DNA from 2 places in the Bradyrhizobium ferriligni genome. Region 2 is predicted to be linked to the other one. Evidence: predicted binding sites of a transcription regulator. Region 2 holds the regulator's gene; the other holds the start of a gene.
What was found. Region 2 encodes HrcA, which represses chaperone genes, less so after heat shock. Its sites were predicted from a motif close to GTTAGCACTCNCNNNNNGNGAGTGCTAAC; they were not measured.

Region 1 (4,924 bases), on a different contig from region 2:
GTGGCGGCAATGGGTCTTGGAGCCCTTGAGCGCGCTATCCAGGTTGCAGCCTCTTATGCAAGCCATCGCCGACTAGGTAAGCTGCGGATGATTGAGAACAGCTATATCGAACAGTTATTTGGGCAGATGGTACTCCGGCGCGAAGTAGTGAAGGCAATGCTGGATGCCTCCTGCCGACTTGTCTCAGCGCAGGGCGCGCCTAACATCCACCTTGCATCGGCAACGAAGGTTTTGTCGTCGGAGTGGTGCGGCCTCGTCGCTGATCAATGTGTCCAACTGTTGGGTGGCCGTGGATACGATGAGGGAACGCCTGTCGCTAAAATCTATCGAGACGCCCGCATTCTCCGTATCTTCGAAGGTCCGACCGAGACGCTCCTATCACATCTCGGCCGCTGCCTTCTCTCTAGAGCCACACGTGACGAAATAGCCGATCTTTTTCTGTCTCTTGGTGCGGCGCCAGTCCATGCTGCTGCAATTGAGGAACTCTCTGGGCTCAACGAGACAGACGGTGCGGTGCTAATCTATGCGGGCTGGCTCACCACACTAGGACTGGCACAAGCTGTCATGTCTGCTGGTTGCTCCTCCGCCTCAGATTGTGCCGCAGCCGCCGCTGACCTGGTCAGTTCCGAATTCGCAACTCTTCGCACTCGCGCGCCGGCGCGCCTATGTTTTGAAGGCCGCATTCGCGCTAGTCGGACTCTGAATGCCTTTCTTCAAAACGCAGCTTCTTCCATCCGCTCCCCTGTCCTCACAGACGATTACCTCAAATTGGAGCAGTATGTTTAATGTCCCGCTAGCAAGCGGAGCGAGGATGTCCATCCTATAGTTGCCGGCGTTGCGAGCACGCCGATTCACGCTCGATCCTCAGCGAGTGCTTGCCACGCCAACAAACCAGTGATCGGGCGGGTCAAGACCGCCTGTCCTCCGAAGGCGGCGGCGAAGAGCGTAGGGACGAAGGAAATTCGCCTTCAAAACGATTGTGAGCGCGAGGGGCGAGATCATTTTGAGAATAAAACCATGCCTTCGCCAGCTTGCAAGCCAGGTTGGCGCACCCGCCATCCACCTGGGGCAGTTCCTCGCGGCACTCGCAGGGATCAACCTGCAATATGGCCTGACCGCCAATCGCGTCGAGCAGATCAAAAACGCTCTTGAGCGCGCCGTAATGTTTTAGCCCAGCGCCGGTCATGACCGTTCCGCGCGCTTCGTTTCGAGAGTTTTTGAATCGTAGAACAAGATACTCTGAACGACAGCGCTGCAGAGTGAGCGCGTTCGATCGAAACAATACGCTTTCGAGAGTATGAAAGACGGCGGCGGCGGGCAGTTTCTTCAGCAAACGGTGCCGTAGCAGCCGCTGCACCCGGCTCAGTCCTACCCGCATGGGGTGCGACCAAATGTCAGGCCCCCCGTATTCCGCGCGGGTGGACATCATGTGACAACGTTGAGAGAGCTATGGTTTGCTGAATTGCGATAGCCTGCACGGACCAGTGGAATACCCCCCTGTCTGCTTCGGAAGGTGCGCATTTGGTCTCCGAAAGCGACCTCGAGCTCGCTCTTGATTTCGTCCGGGCTCGGGCCGCCGGACCGGTCGAGGGCATTTTTGGTCCAGGGTCGATGACCTGGCGGATCGACCGAGAAGCCGTCACCTTTTTGGGAGCCGGTCGCGCCTTGTTGCTTCAGCTGGCGCATCCTTGTGTCGCCGCCGCCGTGGCCGAGCACTCGCGAACCTTCGCGGATCCGATCGGTCGCTTCCATCGAACCTTTGACGTAGTGTTTACGATGGTGTTCGGCTCGCTCGATGCGGCCCTTACCGCTGCCCGGCACCTGCACCACCGCCATACCATGATCGTCGGCCGCCTGCCCGAAGCAATCGGTCCGTTCGCGAGCGGCTCGCCCTACCGCGCCAACGAGGTCGCAGCGTTGCGCTGGGTTCACGCGACCCTCGTCGACACCGCTCTGGCCGTCCACGACCTGATCCTGCCTCCGTTCACGGTCGAAGAGCGCGAGCGCTATTGGGCCGAGAGCCGGCTGTTTGGGGCATTGTTCGGGCTGACGTCGAGCGACTTGCCGGCGGATTGGAACGCGTTCGCCGGCTACACCGCGGCGATGATGCAATCGGATACATTGTCCGTCAGCACCGCCGCGCGCGAGGTGGCCCGACAGATCTTCGCCGGTGGGCGACCATGGTTGCGGCCGCCGCGCTGGTATCAAACGCTGAGTGCCGAGCTGCTACCGGACCGATTGCGCGCCGGCTTCGGATTTGCCTGTGACGAGCGCGACAGGAAGGCCGCAGAGCGTGCCGTTGCACGAATACGTCGCATCTATCCCAAAATACCGACCCAGCTTCGCTACGTCGGCCCCTACCAGGAAGCTCGAGCGCGACTGCAGGGAACGCCGCAGCTGGGCTGGACAACCCGGTGCCTGAACAGGGCATGGATAGGACGCCCTAGGTTGGAAGAGCGCTGGAACAGGTAAAGCTGTCCCGGACAGCCGCGGACGTAGCGGCGATCCTTTTATACCGCGATCGCGGTCCTGCACGACCGGGCCAGGAACTCGAGCTCGGCGGAACGCGGCTGGGTGGGCCGACGCTGCCCCACAGGCCTATGTTGTCACCTCCCGCAACAGAACTGGCCATGCCGGTCGACCGTCGCCGTTTCCGGGTCAACGTTTACGTCGACGGGACGGAGGAACAAGCTGCATTGTTTTGTTAGTTCTTAGTCGAAAGACACGTCCCTGCCGACCACTTGTTCCGGTCGATCGACAGGTTTGTGAACTCCCGCAGCCTCTTAGGCCTCCCCTACGGCCGACGAGCATCGCTTCAAAGAACGCGTCGTTTGCACTTATAAATCGGCCTCCCGGCTGTCGCCTTCGGGTCCCGAGCGGCGGTAGAGACCGCACGCGGAGAAGTCCGGTCCTCTCGCGACAACCGACACGCGAAAGACTTACGCATCAGATTCTATCTTCAACAAAACTTCCCCGGCGATGATTTCGGGGTCTCCAAGATCAAGGTCATGCAGGCTTGCTTGAACGAAATCCAGCACTTTATTGTTCGCAGCATTGGCGCTTTCGCGGTCCTTGAATATCATCACAGCGACACCGACGCCATCGCCCCCATCCAATACGTAATAAGATATGAATCCGGGCGATTCCCTTAGGATCTGACCGATGCCGCTTTTGGCGCGGCGAGCAGCATCCGCAACCGAACGAACCTTGGTGTACTTTCGAATGAAGATGTACATCAGCCACCCATGCGTCTCAGTCCTAACCGGCGCATCAAAGCATATTGGGCCTGTGCTGGACTAGGACCTACTTCCGCGTTGGTGCGTCGATTTAATATGCCCGCAGCCACGTCCGATCTCCCCCAAAACAGCCGCGCCAAAGTGAGGGGCACGGTTCAGACACCAAGGGCGAACAGGCGACATGGGTCGAAGCCCTTGCGCGGGAGTGTCACAGACTTATGTGAGAAGCGGTGAGCACTCGCTCATTGCGACTGCCAATCCAACGATAATCACAAAAGCCAAGGAGGATCGCATGAAATTCCGTCCGCTTCACGACCGCGTCGTGGTCAAGCGTATCGACGCCGAAGAGAAGACTGCTGGTGGCATCATCATTCCGGACAGTGCCAAGGAAAAGCCCTCGCAGGGCGAAGTCATCGCCTTTGGCCCGGGCGGCCGCGATGAAGCTGGCAAGCTGATCCCCATCGACGTCAAGGTCGGCGACCGTGTCCTGTTCGGCAAGTGGTCGGGCACCGAGGTCAAGATCGACGGCGAAGACCTGCCGATCATGAAGGAGAGCGACATCATGGGTGTTCTCACCGACGTCGCCGGCTCCAAGAAGGCGGCCTAACGCTGACCGCCGCAAACGCTCATCCCTGCCTCGCAGGTGAGAGACGAATTTCAATTCAAGGAGGAAAATATGTCAGCTAAAGAGGTCAAACTGGGTGTCGATGCCCGCGATCGCATGCTGCGTGGCGTCGACATCCTCGCCAACGCGGTGAAGGTCACCCTCGGTCCGAAGGGCCGCAACGTGGTGCTCGAGAAGTCGTTCGGCGCGCCCCGCATCACCAAGGACGGCGTTGCCGTCGCCAAGGAGATTGAGCTCGAGGACAAGTTCGAGAACATGGGCGCCCAGATGGTGCGGGAGGTGGCGTCGAAGGCGGCGGATGCTGCCGGCGACGGCACCACCACCGCGACCGTGCTGGCTGCGGCGATCGTCCGTGAAGGCGCTAAATCGGTTGCCGCCGGCATGAACCCGATGGATCTGAAGCGCGGTATCGACCTCGCGGTCGAAGCCGTCGTTGCGGATCTGGAAAAAAACTCCAAGAAGGTGACCTCGAACGAGGAAATCGCCCAGGTCGGGACCATTTCGGCCAACGGCGATGCCGAGATCGGCAAGTTCCTCGCTGACGCCATGAAGAAGGTCGGCAACGAGGGGGTGATCACGGTCGAGGAAGCCAAGTCGCTTGAGACCGAGCTCGACGTCGTCGAGGGCATGCAGTTCGACCGCGGCTACATCTCGCCCTACTTCGTCACCAACGCCGATAAGATGCGCGCTGAGATGGACGACGCCTACGTCTTGATATACGAAAAGAAGCTTTCCTCGCTGAATGAGCTGCTGCCCCTGCTCGAGGCCGTGGTGCAGACCGGCAAGCCGCTGGTCATCGTCGCCGAGGACGTCGAAGGCGAGGCTTTGGCCACGCTGGTCGTCAACCGTCTCCGCGGTGGTCTGAAGGTCGCAGCCGTCAAGGCTCCGGGCTTCGGCGATCGCCGCAAGGCCATGCTGCAGGACATCGCGATCCTGACCGGCGGCCAGGCCATCTCGGAAGACCTCGGCATCAAGCTCGAGAACGTCACGCTGCAGATGCTCGGTCGCGCCAAGAAGGTGATGATCGACAAGGAGAACACCACGATCGTCAACGGCGCCGGCA
Region 2 (4,924 bases):
CAATTGGCTCACGACGGTGCTTGGGTTCACCGAACACGTCGTCTACCGCGATGGCGGCGTGATCCATCACGCCGAGCTCGCCTATGGTTCCTCGATGCTGATGCTGGGCCAGAGCCGCGACGACGCATATGGCAGGCTGGTCGGCGACCTCGACAACCGCCGCACGGACTCGATCTATATCGCCGTCGACGATCCCGACGCGCTGCACGCGAAGGTCAAGGCCAGCGGCGCAAAGATGGAGATGGAACTGCGAGACACCGACTATGGCAGCCGCGACTTCGCCTGCCGCGATCCGGAAGGAAATCTCTGGAGCTTCGGCACCTATTGGCCGAAGGCACACGAGAAGCCGCGACCGTGAGCCCGCGCAATCCGCGAGCTCACAAACGGGCAGCCGGGGTTGGACGGATCAGGCGGTGATGTCGGCCGTCGGGACGGCCTTGGCGCCGCCCTTGGAGACGCCGACCAGTGCCGGACGCAGGATGCGCTCGCCGATCATGTAACCGGCCTGCACGACCTGCACCACGGTGCCCGACGGCACCGACGGATCAGGCACCTCGAACATCGCCTGCTGGAAGTTCGGATCGAACTTCTCGCCGATCGGGTCGAACTTCTTGACGCCGTTCTTCTCCAGCGCGTTGAGCAGCGAACGTTCGGTCAGCTCGACGCCTTCGATCAGCGCCTTCAGGCCGGGATCGGCGGCTTCCTTGGTCTCGGCCGGCACCGCATCGAGCGCGCGCTGCAGGTTGTCGGCGATATCGAGCACGTCGCGAGCAAAGCCGGTGATGCCGTAGGTCTTGGCGTCGGCGACCTCGCGGCGGGTGCGCTGGCGGAGATTCTCCATCTCGGCCAGCGTGCGCAGTGTCCGGTCGCGCGCCTCGGCGAGTTCCTTGGCCAGCGCCTCCGCCGATCCGGCCTCGGGCTCGTCAGGCATGATGTAGGGCTTCGAGACCACGGGCTCACCCGTCGGCGCCGAATTCTCGGTGTTGTCATTGGCCCGGTTCGGATCGGTCATGGCTTGCCTTCTCGAAAACTCGCGTCGGTTCAAATCTTGGGGATTGCTTGCCGGGATATCGTGCTTTGGGCGGCGAAAATCAAGCGCAACATACCGGTTTCGGGAACTGGCATCTCCGGCTTGGGTGAAGAAAACCCGTCAAATGAAAGCGAAATCGCCCTCCGGTCAGCCGCCGAGCATCTTGCTGACGATGCGAGCGGCATAGTCCACCGTCGGTATCACCCGCGCATAGTTCAGCCGCGTCGGTCCAATCACGCCGAGGACGCCCACGATCCGCCCCTGGGCGTCGCCGTAGGGCGCGATGATGGTCGAGGAACCCGACAGCGAGAACAGCTTGTTCTCCGAGCCGATGAAGATCCGCACGCCCTCGCCGCGTTCGGCGCGGCCGAGCAGATCGATCACGCCGCGCTTGGTTTCGAGATCGTCGAACAGCGACTTGATGCGCTCGAGATCGTCGAGCGCATGCAGGTCCTCGAGCAGATTGGCGTGACCGCGCACGATCAGCTGGCGGTCCTCGTTCTCGCCGCCGGACCAGCTCGCGATGCCCGCCGCGACCACCTTTTGCGTGAGCTGATCGAGCTCGGCGCGGTTTTGCGTCAATGCCGTCTCGAGCTCGAGCCGCGCTTCAGCCAGCGTCCGGCCGCGGATCCGCGCGTTGAGGAAGTTGGTCGCTTCGGTCAGGGCCGAGGATGGAACACCCGGCGGCAGCGCCAGCACGCGGTTTTCGACCTGGCCGTCTTCGCCGACCAGCACGACCAGCGCCTTCTCCGGCTCCAGCCGCACGAACTCGATGTGCTTCAGCCGCGCATTCGACTTTTGCGTCAACACCACCGCCGCGGCACGGGTCAGCCCCGACAGCCGCGTCAGGGCTTCGCCAAGCGCGGCCTCGACGGATTGCGCGCGGCCGACGGCAGCAAGCTGGGTCTGGATCGATTGACGCTCGGCCTCGGTGAGGTCACCGACCTGCATCAGCGCATCGACGAAGAAGCGCAGCCCGAGTTCGGTCGGTAACCGTCCGGCGGATGTATGCGGCGCATAGATCAGACCGAGCTGCTCGAGATCCGACATCACATTGCGGACCGAGGCCGGTGACAGCGGTAATGCGATCAGGCGCGAAATGTTGCGCGAACCGACCGGCTCGCCGGTCGCAAGATAGCTTTCGACGATTTGACGAAAAATGTCGCGCGAACGCTCGTTGAGCTGGGCGAGCCCGGCATGCGGCGCGATCAGGCCAATCGGATCGTGGTGAGTCACACTCCAGTCCCTCACAATTACTGCATAATTTGTCGATCCGGGAGGCCGATGACAAGCATGCATTCGGCCCCGTGGTACCGGACCATACCGGGGCCGAAAACCCTTGCCGCTGCCCCTTCCCCCTCCTACAAGCACGGCCAGCCAATTTTCTCGGATTTCTGGAGGATTTCATGCGGCCAAGCCGCCGTGCACCCGATGAACTGCGTCCCGTGTCGCTGGAACGCGGCGTCGTCAAATATGCCGAGGGTTCCTGCATGGTGAAGTTCGGCGACACCCATGTGCTGGTGACCGCCACGCTGGAAGAGCGGTTGCCGCCGTGGCTGAAGGGCCAGGGCCGCGGCTGGGTCACCGCCGAATACGGCATGCTGCCGCGTGCCACCCTGGAACGCACCCGCCGCGAGGCCTCGGCCGGCAAGCAGGGCGGCCGGACGGTCGAGATCCAGCGGCTGATCGGCCGCTCGCTGCGCGCGGCCGTCGATCTCGAGGCGCTCGGCGAGCGCCAGATCACGGTCGATTGCGACGTCATCCAGGCCGACGGCGGCACCCGCACCGCCTCGATCACCGGTGCCTGGGTGGCGCTGGCCGACTGCATCAACTGGATGAAGACCCGCAACATGCTGAAGACCAATGTGTTGCGCGACAACGTGGCGGCGATCTCCTGCGGCATCTACCAGGGCACGCCGGTGCTCGATCTCGACTATGCCGAGGATTCCGAAGCCGACACCGACGCCAATTTCGTCATGACCGGTGACGGCCGGATCATCGAGGTGCAGGGCACCGCCGAGAAGACGCCGTTCTCGGAAGGCGAGTTCCTGGCGCTGATGGCGCTGGCGCGCAAAGGTGTCGCGCGTCTGGTCGACTTGCAAAAGATCGCGGTGGCGTAGTCAGATTGGTCATGCACCGCCGAATCACCGGAAGGCTCGTCATCGCCACCCATAATCCCGGCAAGCTTGCCGAGATGCGGGAACTGCTGGCGCCGCACGGCGTGGAGGTGGTGTCGGCCGGCGAGCTTGACCTCGCCGAGCCCGAGGAGACCGGCGACAGTTTTCGTGCCAACGCGGCGATCAAGGCGATCGCGGCAGCGAAGGCGACCGGACTGCCCGCCTTCGCCGACGATTCCGGCATCGTGGTCGACGCGCTCGACGGCGCGCCCGGGATCTACTCGGCGCGTTGGGCCGGCGAGGGCAAGGACTTCATGGCGGCGATGACGCGGATCGAACGGCTGCTGCAGGAACGCGGCGCCACCGCACCGGACCGGCGCAAGGCGCACTTCGTATCGGCGTTGTGCGTGGCCTGGCCGGACGATCATCTCGAGGAGGTCGAGGCCCGCGTCGATGGAACCCTGGTCTGGCCGCCGCGCGGCACCGCCGGATTCGGCTATGATCCGGCGTTCCTGCCCGACGGCTACACACGGACCTTCGGCGAGATGACCAGCATCGAGAAGCACGGCCTGCCGCCGCTCGGGCTCGGCCTGTCGCATCGCGCCCGCGCCTTCGTGAAGCTCGCGGAGATCTGCCTTGAGCCACGCTGACCGAGAAGCCTTCGGCGTCTACGTGCACTGGCCGTTCTGCCTGTCGAAATGCCCGTATTGTGATTTCAACAGCCACGTGCGGCATGCGCCCGTCGACGAGGAGCGCTTCGTGCGCGCGTTCGCCCGCGAGATCGAGACGACGGCCACGCGCGTGCCGGGGCGGCAGGTGTCCTCGATCTTCCTCGGCGGCGGCACGCCTTCCTTGATGCAGCCGCAGACCGTCGGTGCCGTGCTCGATGCCATCGGCAAGCACTGGCAGGTCTCGCGCGATGTCGAGGTCACGCTCGAGGCCAATCCGACCAGCGTCGAGGCGACGCGCTTTCGCGGCTATCGCGCAGCCGGCGTCAACCGCGTCTCGCTCGGCGTGCAGGCGCTGGATGATGCTTCGCTGAAGGCACTGGGCCGCCTGCACACCGCGCGCGAGGCGCTCGACGCGGTCGCGATCGCGCGAAGCGCATTCGACCGCTACTCGTTCGATCTGATCTATGCCCGTCCCGACCAGACGCCGCGGATGTGGGCCGATGAACTGAAGCAGGCGATCTCGGAAGCGGCCGAGCATCTGTCGCTCTATCAGCTCACGATCGAGGAAGGCACGCCGTTCTTCGGGCTGCATGCCGCCGGCAAATTGCAGACGCCGGATGAAGCGACCGCGCGCGCGCTCTACGACGTGACGCAGGAGGTCTGCGCCCGCGAGGGATTGCCAGCCTACGAGATCTCCAATCACGCCCGTGCCGGCGCCGAGTGCAAGCACAACCTCGTCTACTGGCGCGGTGAGGAATATGCCGGCATCGGCCCCGGCGCACATGGAAGGCTCGACATCGACGGCGTCAGGCACGCGACCGCGACCGAGCGGCGCCCCGAGGCCTGGCTGTTGAATGTCGAGGAGCGCGGCCACGGCGTCGTCAGCGATGACAGCCTCAACAGCGAAGAACGCGCCGACGAGTTTCTGCTGATGGGGCTGCGGCTCGCCGAGGGCATCGATCCCAAGCGCTATGCGAAGCTCTCCGGCCGCCAGCTCGACCCGCACCGGATCGCGATGCTGCGCGAGGAAGGCGCGATCGCCGTCGATGCCGACGGACGGCTGCGCGTCACGAAGTCGGGATTCCCGGTGCTCGACGCCGTCGTCG

Region 1: the regulator HrcA is predicted to act here: its motif matches at 3,467-3,495, upstream of AC1VNY_RS26065 (co-chaperone GroES).

Annotation. Positions count from the first base shown of each region.
Region 1 is NZ_JBXEJO010000046.1:77,318-82,241, forward strand. It holds gene AC1VNY_RS26045 (acyl-CoA dehydrogenase family protein) at 1-786, shown strand, start outside; partial or broken gene AC1VNY_RS26050 (DUF932 domain-containing protein) at 1,028-1,141, shown strand; gene AC1VNY_RS26055 (oxygenase MpaB family protein) at 1,522-2,472, shown strand; gene AC1VNY_RS26060 (hypothetical protein) at 2,940-3,236, opposite strand; gene AC1VNY_RS26065 (co-chaperone GroES) at 3,529-3,843, shown strand; partial or broken gene groEL (chaperonin GroEL) at 3,913-4,924, shown strand, end outside.
Region 2 is NZ_JBXEJO010000017.1:34,535-39,458, forward strand. It holds gene AC1VNY_RS12360 (VOC family protein) at 1-358, shown strand, start outside; gene grpE (nucleotide exchange factor GrpE) at 407-1,012, opposite strand; gene hrcA (heat-inducible transcriptional repressor HrcA) at 1,178-2,266, opposite strand; gene rph (ribonuclease PH) at 2,437-3,150, shown strand; gene rdgB (RdgB/HAM1 family non-canonical purine NTP pyrophosphatase) at 3,162-3,797, shown strand; gene hemW (radical SAM family heme chaperone HemW) at 3,784-4,924, shown strand, end outside.